DNA from 3 places in the Streptomyces sp. NBC_01707 genome. Region 1 is predicted to be linked to each of the others. Evidence: riboswitches for the same ligand, from Rfam matches in the RefSeq annotation. Region 1 holds a riboswitch; each other region holds the start of a gene.
What was found. A riboswitch is a leader RNA that binds a small molecule or an ion and turns the genes downstream of it on or off. The one in region 1 is predicted to bind thiamine pyrophosphate.
Positions count from the first base shown of each region.

Region 1 (3,267 bases):
CCTCGCGTTCTTCCAGTTCGGCGATGGTCCGATCGGTTCGGCCGAGCTGGTACGCCTGCCACTCGCGCACGATGCGCAGGCGATCCAGACGAGAGAGGTTTTCGGACACATATTCGATTCTAGGTCCCGGCGGGACGCCGTGCGCGCACCCTCTCTCTCGTGTAATCGGTCACTGTCCCTCGGAATCGCTGGGACGTCTCTGGGCCGTCTGTGGGCCGTCAAAGGGTCGCCGACGTCGACTAATGACGACCAACGACGACCGGTCGTCTATGCACCTCACCCGTCCTGACCTGGCAAAGGCCTCTGCCACCACGGCGTGTCTGCAACACTGGAGGAACCATGCCTAAGCCCGGAGAACTCACTTTCGTCGCGCCCCGCGGAGCCAAGAAGCCGCCGCGGCACCTCGCCGACCTCACGCCCGCCGAGCGCAAGGAAGCCGTCGCCGCGATCGGCGAGAAGCCCTTCCGCGCGCAGCAGCTGTCGCAGCACTACTTCGCGCGGTACGCGCACGACCCGGCGGAGTGGACCAACATCCCGGCCGGTTCGCGGGACAAGCTCGCCGAGGCGATGTTCCCCGACCTGATGTCCGTGGTCCGGCACATCAGCTGTGACGACGACACCACCCGTAAGACGCTGTGGAAGCTGCATGACGGGACGCTGGTCGAGTCCGTCCTCATGCGGTACCCGGAACGGGTGACGATGTGCATCTCGTCGCAGGCCGGGTGCGGGATGAACTGCCCGTTCTGCGCGACGGGGCAGGCCGGTCTGGACCGCAATCTGTCGACCGCGGAGATCGTCCACCAGATCGTGGACGGTATGCGGGCGCTGCGCGACGGAGAGGTGCCGGGCGGGCCTGCGCGGCTCTCCAACATCGTCTTCATGGGCATGGGCGAGCCCCTGGCCAACTACAAGCGGGTGGTCGGCGCGATCCGCCGGCTGACCGACCCCGAACCGGACGGCCTCGGCCTGTCGCAGCGCGGGATCACCGTCTCCACCGTGGGCCTGGTGCCGGCCATGCTGCGCTTCGCCGACGAGGGCTTCAAGTGCCGGCTCGCAGTTTCGCTGCATGCGCCGGACGACGAGCTGCGGGACACGCTCGTGCCGGTGAACACGCGCTGGAAGGTGCGCGAGGTGCTCGATGCGGCATGGGAGTACGCGGAGAAGTCCGGCCGCCGGATCTCCATCGAGTACGCGCTGATCCGCGACATCAACGACCAGGCCTGGCGTGGTGACCTGCTCGGCCGGCTCCTCAAGGGCAAGCGCGTGCATGTCAACCTGATTCCGTTGAACCCGACGCCCGGCTCGAAGTGGACGGCCTCGCGGCCCGAGGACGAGAAGGCCTTCGTCGAGGCGATCGCCGCCCACGGGGTGCCCGTGACGGTGCGGGACACCCGCGGCCAGGAGATCGACGGAGCGTGCGGGCAGCTGGCGGCATCCGAGCGCTGAAAGCGGCCCGTGTAATCTGGGCCGAAATCAATTTCATATTCCGACAGGGGAGCGCCACAGCGCTGAGAGTGCGGCACCGACGACAGGTTGGCCGCAGACCCTCTGAACCTCGCCCGGGTCATTCCGGGTAGGAAGTTCGGTCATCAACTCATGCTGTTGCGCCCTGCCCGCCTCCCGGCGGGCAGGGCCGCGTCTCTTCCTGGTCAAACCCAGGAGGAATCAACGATGAGCACCACCAGCACCACGCGCCGCACCAAGCAGCTTGCGGCGACGGCCGTCGCGGCCGCACTCGGCGTCACGGCACTCGCCGGCTGCGGCAGTTCCGACGGCTCGGCCTCCGGGTCGGGCGGCACGAAGGGCTCCGGGTCCAAGACCGTGACCCTGGTCAGCCACGACTCCTTCAACGCCTCCAAGGACGTACTGAAGGCGTTCACCGAGGAGACCGGCTACACCGTCAAGGTGCTCAAGAGCGGTGACGCCGGTGCCGCACTCAACCAGGAGATCCTGACCAAGGGCTCCCCGCGCGGTGACGTGTTCTTCGGCGTCGACAACACGCTGCTCTCCCGCGCCCTCGACAACGGTCTGTTCACGCCGTACGAAGCGAAGGGCAGCGACCGGGTCGCGGCCGACACCCAGCTGGACGCGACCAAGCACCGGGTCACGCCGATCGACACCGGCGACATCTGCATCAACTACGACAAGAAGTACTTCGCCGACAGGAAGCTCGCGCCGCCGACGACCTTCGACGACCTGGCGAAGCCCGCGTACAGGAACCTCCTCGTCACGGAGAACGCCGCGACCTCGTCGCCCGGGCTCGGCTTCCTGCTGGGCACCGTCGCGACCTACGGCGAGAGCGGCTACCAGGACTACTGGAAGAAGCTGAAGAGCAACGGCGTCAAGGTCGTGGACGGCTGGGAGCAGGCGTACAACGAGGAGTTCTCCGGCTCCGCGGGCGGCAAGAAGGCCAAGGCCGACCGGCCGCTCGTCGTGTCGTACGCCTCCAGCCCGCCGGCCGAGGTGCTGTACGCGAAGCCGCAGCCGACCGAGGCCCCGACGGGGGTCGCGACCGGCACCTGCTTCCGCCAGATCGAGTTCGCGGGGCTGCTGAACGGCGCGAGGAACGAGGCGGGGGGCAAGGCTCTGCTGGACTTCCTCATCAGCAAGAAGTTCCAGGAGGACATGCCGCTCAACATGTTCGTGAGTCCGGTCACCAAGGACGCGAAGCTGCCGGAGATCTTCACCGAGTTCGGCGCGACGGTCGACAAGCCGACCACCGTGGCCCCCGACACCATCGCCAAGAACCGTGAGCAGTGGGTCCAGTCGTGGTCCTCGCTCGTAGTGAAGTAGCGAAGGCGCCCGCACCCGGTCCGGGCGTGCGCGAGGAGGGTCCGCGCGCCCGGGCGGGGCGCGCGAGCGCAGCGCGCCCGAGGGCGTGGCGCGGGGGCGCGGTGCGGCTCGGACTGATGGCCGTGCCCGTCGCGTTCTTCGCGGTGTTCTTCGCCTACCCCGTCGTCGCGATCGTCGGCCGTGGGCTGAAGGCCGACGGTGTCTGGCAGTTCGGCCGGATCGGCGAGGTGCTGAGCCGGCCGGACATCCTCGACGTCCTGTGGTTCACCACCTGGCAGGCACTCGCCTCGACCGCGCTGACCCTGCTGATCGCGCTGCCCGGCGCCTATGTCTTCGCCCGCTTCGATTTTCCCGGCAAACAGCTGCTGCGGGCAGTCGTCACCGTGCCGTTCGTCCTGCCGACCGTCGTCGTCGGGACGGCCTTCCTGGCGCTGCTGGGGCGCGGCGGCTTCCTCGACGAACTGGCGGGCGTAC
Region 1 is NZ_CP109190.1:3,400,202-3,403,468, reverse strand. It holds gene OG963_RS15230 (DUF6233 domain-containing protein) at 1-109, opposite strand, end outside; gene rlmN (23S rRNA (adenine(2503)-C(2))-methyltransferase RlmN) at 340-1,446, shown strand; TPP riboswitch at 1,482-1,598, shown strand; gene OG963_RS15220 (thiamine ABC transporter substrate binding subunit) at 1,672-2,793, shown strand; gene OG963_RS15215 (ABC transporter permease) at 2,910-3,267, shown strand, end outside.

Region 2 (3,267 bases), 1.8 Mb from region 1:
GGTGTCCCTTGGCGAGGTCCGCCGCATGGGCCGCGATCTTGTAGGTGATCACCCCTGTCTTCACGTCGTCCCGGTTGGGCAGGCCCAGATGCTCCTTGGGCGTGACGTAGCAGAGCATCGCCGTCCCCCACCAGGCGATCATCGCGGCGCCGATGCCCGAGGTGATGTGGTCGTACGCCGGGGCCACATCGGTGGTCAGCGGGCCGAGCGTGTAGAACGGCGCCTCCTCGCAGATCTCCTGCTGGAGGTCGATGTTCTCCTTGATCTTGTGCATCGGGACATGGCCCGGGCCCTCGATCATCGTCTGGACGCCGAACCGCTTCGCGATCGTGTTGAGTTCACCGAGGGTGCGCAGTTCGGCGAACTGCGCCTCGTCGTTGGCATCGGCGATCGAGCCGGGGCGCAGCCCGTCGCCCAGCGAGTACGTCACGTCGTACGTCGCGAGGATCTCGCAGAGCTCCTCGAAGTTCTCGTACAGGAACGACTCCTTGTGGTGCGCCAGGCACCAGGCCGCCATGATCGAGCCGCCGCGGGAGACGATGCCGGTCTTGCGGCGCGCGGTGAGCGGGACGTACGGGAGGCGCACGCCGGCATGGACCGTCATGTAGTCGACGCCCTGTTCGGCCTGCTCGATGACGGTGTCCTTGTAGATCTCCCAGGTCAGTTCCTCCGCCCTGCCATCGACCTTCTCGAGGGCCTGGTAGAGCGGAACGGTGCCGATGGGCACCGGGGAGTTACGCAGAACCCACTCACGGGTGGTGTGGATGTTGCGGCCGGTGGAGAGATCCATGACCGTGTCGGCGCCCCACCGCGTCGCCCACGTCATCTTCTCGACCTCCTCCTCGATGGAGGAGGTGACCGCCGAGTTGCCGATGTTGGCGTTGACCTTCACCAGGAACCGCTTACCGATGATCATCGGCTCGATCTCCGGGTGGTTGACGTTGGCCGGCAGCACCGCGCGGCCCGCGGCGATCTCCTCGCGTACGACCTCGGGTTCGACGTTCTCCCGGATCGCCACGTACTCCATCTCCGGGGTGATCTCGCCCCGGCGGGCGTACGCGAGCTGGGTCACCGGCTGCCCGTCACGGCTGCGGCGTGGTTGCCGTGGGCGACCGGGGAAGACCGCGTCGAGGTTGCGCAGTCCACCGCGCGGCGAGGTGTGCTTGAGCCCGTCGTCCTCGGGGCGGACCGGGCGGCCCACGTACTCCTCGGTGTCGCCGCGGGCGACGATCCAGTTCTCCCGCAGCGGTGCGAGGCCGCGGCGGACGTCCGTGTCGGTGGTGGGATCGGTGTACGGCCCCGACGTGTCGTACAGCGTCACGGCGTTGCCGTTGGTGAGGTGCACCTGCCGGACCGGCACCCGGATGTCCGGGCGCGAGCCCTGGACGTATCCCTTGTGCCAGCCGATGGACTGCCCGGCCTCGTCGCTCTGGTTCGAGGCAGGCGTGCGTGTGTCCGATGTGGTCATGAGACCTACTCCCTACGCCGGCATTACCCGGTAACAGGTTCAGCGGTCGGCGCAGCCTGTCCCGTACGGATGTACGGATATCAGCGCCCTCTCAGCCCGGTGCTCCGAGCTCCCGCGTGTACAAAGGTGACATCAAGCTAGCGCCCTTCGAGGCGTACTGAACAGTGGGCCCCTTCGCTTCTTGCGATGATCCCCCGGTGACGTCCCCTCGAAATGACTCCGGATCGCAGGACCACCAGCATGGTCACTCGCACAGCCACGGGCCTGCCGCACCGGTCTCGAAACACCTGCGCAAGGTCATCGCGGCCGTTCTGATCCCGTTCACCACCGCCGTGGTGGTCGGTCTGGTGGTGCTCTGGCCGGGCGGCGCGCCCGCACACGAGCGCACCGGCGTCGGCTTCGACCGGCAGACCCAGCAGGCCACGGTGGCGAACGTGGAAAAGGTCGACTGCAAGGACGTGAACGCCGCGCAGGCCCCGGCCACCGGCAGCACCACCACGCCGTCGGGGAACGCCACTCCCGGCCGGCAGCCGGGGCTGTGCGAAAAGGCCACGATCCAGGTGACGACCGGCCACGACAAGGGAAGGACCTTCGTCGAGATCGTCCAGCCCGACGCGCCACGGCAGTTGCACGAGGGACAGGGCGTGATCGTCGCGTACGCCCCCGACGCGCCCCATGACCTTCAGTACTCCGTGACGGATGTGGACCGGAAGTTCCCGATGGCTGTGCTGGCCGGAATCTTCGCTCTCGCAGTGGTCGTGGTGGGCAGGCTGCGCGGGGTGATGGCGCTGATCGCGCTCGCCGTGTCGTTCGCCGTGCTGACCCTGTTCGTCCTCCCCGCGATCCTGCAGGGTTCGAATCCGCTGCTGGTCGCGGTCGTCGGGGCCAGCGCGATCATGCTGATCGCGCTCTACATGTGCCATGGGCCGACCGCCCGCACCTCGGTCGCGGTCATCGGCACGCTGATCTCGCTGCTGCTGATCGGGCTGCTCGGGTCGCTCTTCATCGGCTGGGCAAGCCTGACCGGCAACACCGACGACAGCACCGGCCTCATCCACGGCCTGTACCCCCACATCGACATGAGCGGCCTGCTGCTGGCCGGTGTCATCATCGGCTCGCTCGGCGTGCTGGACGATGTGACGGTCACCCAGACATCGGCGGTCTGGGAGCTGCACCAGGCGGACCCGACGATGGGCGCACGCAAGCTGTACCGGGCAGGTATCAGGATCGGTCGCGACCACATCGCCTCAGTGGTCAACACGCTGGTGCTCGCCTACGCCGGCGCCGCGCTTCCCCTGCTGCTGCTGTTCTCGATCGCGCAGAGCAGTGTGGGCACGGTGGCCAACAGCGAACTCGTGGCGGAGGAGATCGTACGAACGCTGGTCGGGTCGATCGGACTGGTCGCCTCGGTGCCGGTGACGACGGTGCTGGCGGCGCTGGTCGTCTCCGCGGACCGCACAGGGCTCGGCGCGGAAGCCGGAGCTTCGGCACCCGCACGGAACGGAAAGGGCCGACGTCGCAGGACGAGGCATTGACGCTCGATGCAGTGGCCGTCCGGGGCGCGGAGCACATATCACCCGTTCGGCAGACCCGTGTTCGACCGGTGCGCCGACCATCGGCGCAAACCTTCTCAGCCGGCGTTCTGTTCCTTGGCCAGGATCCGGCCCAGCGCCTCCTCGAGGTTTCCCTCGAAGTCACTCAGCGTGCACTCCTGGCCGAGGGGTACGAGCTTGTCCGTCCGGTCGAGAAACGCGACGAGTGGGGCTGTGCCGGCCCTGAAGAGAGCGCGGTCCGCGCCG
Region 2 is NZ_CP109190.1:5,242,110-5,245,376, reverse strand. It holds gene thiC (phosphomethylpyrimidine synthase ThiC) at 1-1,468, opposite strand, end outside; TPP riboswitch at 1,461-1,594, opposite strand; gene OG963_RS23575 (YibE/F family protein) at 1,666-3,003, shown strand; gene OG963_RS23570 (SsgA family sporulation/cell division regulator) at 3,099-3,267, opposite strand, start outside.
Region 2: linked by a shared signal. The riboswitch ahead of thiC (phosphomethylpyrimidine synthase ThiC) and the one ahead of OG963_RS15220 (thiamine ABC transporter substrate binding subunit) in region 1 are both predicted to bind thiamine pyrophosphate.

Region 3 (3,267 bases), 3.8 Mb from region 1:
CGGGATCGGCCGGGTCACCGCGCCAGAGCAGGGTGTCCGCACCCCCGTGATGGCCCGCGTACTGGACGAACCGGTCGAACTGCTCGGACCAGAAGTACGGCACGGGGTCGTATTCCAGGAGCTGCGACGCCCCGTCCGCACCGGCACCGATGATGTTGGCGGCGGCGGTCCGCGGCCCCTGGAGGGCGTTGTCCCAGTGGTGGACGAGGAGCCGCGTGCCGTACCGCGCGGAGGGGAAGGACGCGCAGTCCCCGACCGCGTACACATCGGGCAGCGAGGTGCGCAGCGCGGCGTCGGCGGTCACCGATCCGTCCGGACCGAGGGCGATGCCGGAGCCGGCCAGCCAGCCGGTGGCGGGCCGGGCGCCGATGCCGACGACCACCGCTCCGGCGGCAATCGTGCGGCCGTCCGCGAGGACCACGCTGCCGGGCTCGATCCGGGCCACCGGGGCGCCGGTGAGGAGTTCGGCACCGCTCTGCGCGTACCAGCGGGCCATCGGGGCGGCGACCTCGGCGGGCAGGACGCCCGCGAGCGGCCGGTCGGCGGCCTCGACGACGGTGACCTCGCAGCCCGCGGCGCGGGCTGCGGTGGCGAATTCGGCGCCGATCCAGCCTGCGCCGACGACCACGACGGTGTGCTGCTCGTCGAGGACCGGTCGCAACCGTGCGGCGTCGTCGAGGGTGCGCAGCAGATGGACGCCGGGCACCCCCTCGGAGCCGGGCAGCACCACCGGTTCGGCGCCGGAGGCGATGACCAGGACGTCGTACGGGACGGGGCCTGCCAGGGTGTCCAGTTCGTGCGCGTCGGCCCGTACGCCGGTCACGTCACGGCCCAACTGCAGCTCGATGTCCAGCTCTTCGAAGTCGATGTCGAAGGCGGAGCCTTCGGCGGTGCCGAGCAGCACCGCCTTGGACAGCGGGGGCCGGTCGTACGGCTGGTGGGGTTCGGCACCGATCAGGGCGACCGGGCCGGTGAAGCCCTGTTCCCGCAGGGCCACCGCGGTCTGCACGCCTGCCATGCCCGCACCGACGATGACGACGCGGCGCTCTGTCCGCCGGCCCGACTGCTCTGTCTGCTGCTCGCTCACCTGTCCACCTTAAGCATCTGACCAACCGTCAGGTTGTGAGTTCCTCGACCACGCTCGTCCCGCTGCCCTCCTGCGACTCCCATTCCCAGCGCTCCTCCAGTCGCACCCGGCCGTCCGTGAGGTCGACGACGGTGGAGGCGCAATGTCCGGAGGAGGTCGTTCCGTCCTGCTTCAACTGGATGTAGCGGAAGTCGAGTCGATCGCCGGTTCGGGTACCGACGAGATGGCCCCGGACCACGTCCCCGCCCGCGTAATCGGCCCAGATCACACCCTGCCGCTCGTGGTACGTGAAGCGGGTCCGGGTGCCGACCTGACCCGGCGCCTGGTCGGCGACCGGCGAGAGGACAAGTCCGTCGAGCGAACGGGCCACGGTGGCTGCTCCCTTACTGGGGCCGGGTGACGGGGTTTAGGGTGGCCAACGTAAGACACTCGCGGGAGCCCGGACGCACCGGGCTGAGAGGGAGGCTGGCGGCCTCCGACCGTACGAACCTGATCCGGGTCATGCCGGCGAAGGGAGGGGCTGGACGCCCATGCGATCCTCCGGGAGCACATCAGCAGACGGATCCGACGTATCCGGATCCGACGTCCTCGTCATCGGGGGCGGGATCATCGGTCTGGTGACCGCGTGGCGGGCGGCGCAGCGCGGACTGCGCACCGCGGTCGTCGACCCCGAGCCGGGCGGCGGTGCCGCCCGGGTCGCGGCCGGAATGCTCGCCGCCGTCACCGAACTCCACTACGGCGAGCAGATGCTGCTCGGTCTCAATGTCGCCTCCGCCGCGCGGTACCCGGCCTTCGCGGCCGAGCTGGAGGCGGCGAGCGGCCAGGACATCGCCTTCCGGGCCTGCGGCACCCTCGCGGTCGCCCTGGACTCCGACGACCGCGCCCATCTACGGGAACTGCACGCGCTCCAGCACCGTTCGGGGCTCCAGTCGGAGTGGCTCACCGGCCGCGAGTGCCGCCGCCTGGAGCCGATGCTGGCGCCGGGTGTGCGCGGCGGTCTGCGGGTCGACGGCGACCACCAGGTCGACCCCCGCCGGCTGGCCGCCGCCCTGCTGACGGCCTGTGAACGGGCCGGGGTGGTCTTCCACCGCGACCGGGCGGAACGCCTGGTGGTGGTACGGGACCGGGCCGCCGGAGCCGTACTGGCAGCCGGCACGGAACTCGCAGCCGACCAGATCGTGCTCGCCGCGGGCAGCCTCAGCGGGCGGCTCGCGGGGCTGCCGGCCGAGGTCGTGCCGCCCGTCCGGCCGGTGAAGGGGCAGGTGTTGCGACTGACCGTGCCCGCCGCGTACGCGCCGTTCCTCACCCGGACCGTACGGGCCGTGGTCCGCGGCAGCCATGTCTATCTCGTCCCGCGCGAGAACGGCGAGCTGGTCGTCGGCGCCACCAGCGAGGAGATGGGCTGGGACACCACGGTCACGGCGGGCGGGGTGTACGAGCTGCTGCGCGACGCCCATGAGCTGGTGCCCGGCATCACCGAACTGCCGCTCACCGAGACCCGGGCCGGCCTGCGCCCGGCCTCCCCCGACAACGCCCCGCTGCTGGGCCCCACCGCCCTGCCCGGCCTGCACCTCGCCACCGGCCACCACCGCAACGGGGTACTGCTCACCCCCGTCACCGGTGACGCCATGGCCGAGCTGCTGACCACCGGCGAACTGCCCACCGTGGCCCGCCCCTTCGCCCCCGGGCGGTTCGCGCCCGCCGCCGTACCGCCGCCCGCCGCACCCCCCGCGACCCCCTCCGCACGTCAGGAGCAGCCCGCATGACCGACTCCGTCGCGCTCTCCGTGTCCGTGAACGGTGATCCCCGCTCGATCGCCGCCGGCACCACCCTGGAAGCCCTTGTCGCCACCCTCACCGCGGCGTCCTCCGGCGTCGCGGCCGCCGTCAACGAGAGCGTCGTCCCGCGCAGCCGGTGGTCCACCGCGGCGCTCGCCGACGGCGACCGGATCGAGGTCCTCACCGCGGTCCAGGGAGGCTGACCATGTCCGACGATCTCTTCGTCCTCGGCGACACGACGTTCGGCTCCCGGCTGATCATGGGCACGGGCGGGGCGCCCAGCCTCGACGTGCTGGAACGCTCGCTGTCCGCGTCCGGCACCGAGCTGACCACCGTCGCGATGCGCCGCCTCGACCCGACCGTGCAGGGTTCGGTGCTCTCCGTGCTGGAACGGCTGTCGAT
Region 3 is NZ_CP109190.1:7,150,828-7,154,094, reverse strand. It holds gene OG963_RS32055 (NAD(P)/FAD-dependent oxidoreductase) at 1-1,018, opposite strand, end outside; gene OG963_RS32050 (hypothetical protein) at 1,116-1,457, opposite strand; TPP riboswitch at 1,509-1,620, shown strand; gene thiO (glycine oxidase ThiO) at 1,618-2,853, shown strand; gene thiS (sulfur carrier protein ThiS) at 2,850-3,068, shown strand; gene OG963_RS32035 (thiazole synthase) at 3,071-3,267, shown strand, end outside.
Region 3: linked by a shared signal. The riboswitch ahead of thiO (glycine oxidase ThiO) and the one ahead of OG963_RS15220 (thiamine ABC transporter substrate binding subunit) in region 1 are both predicted to bind thiamine pyrophosphate.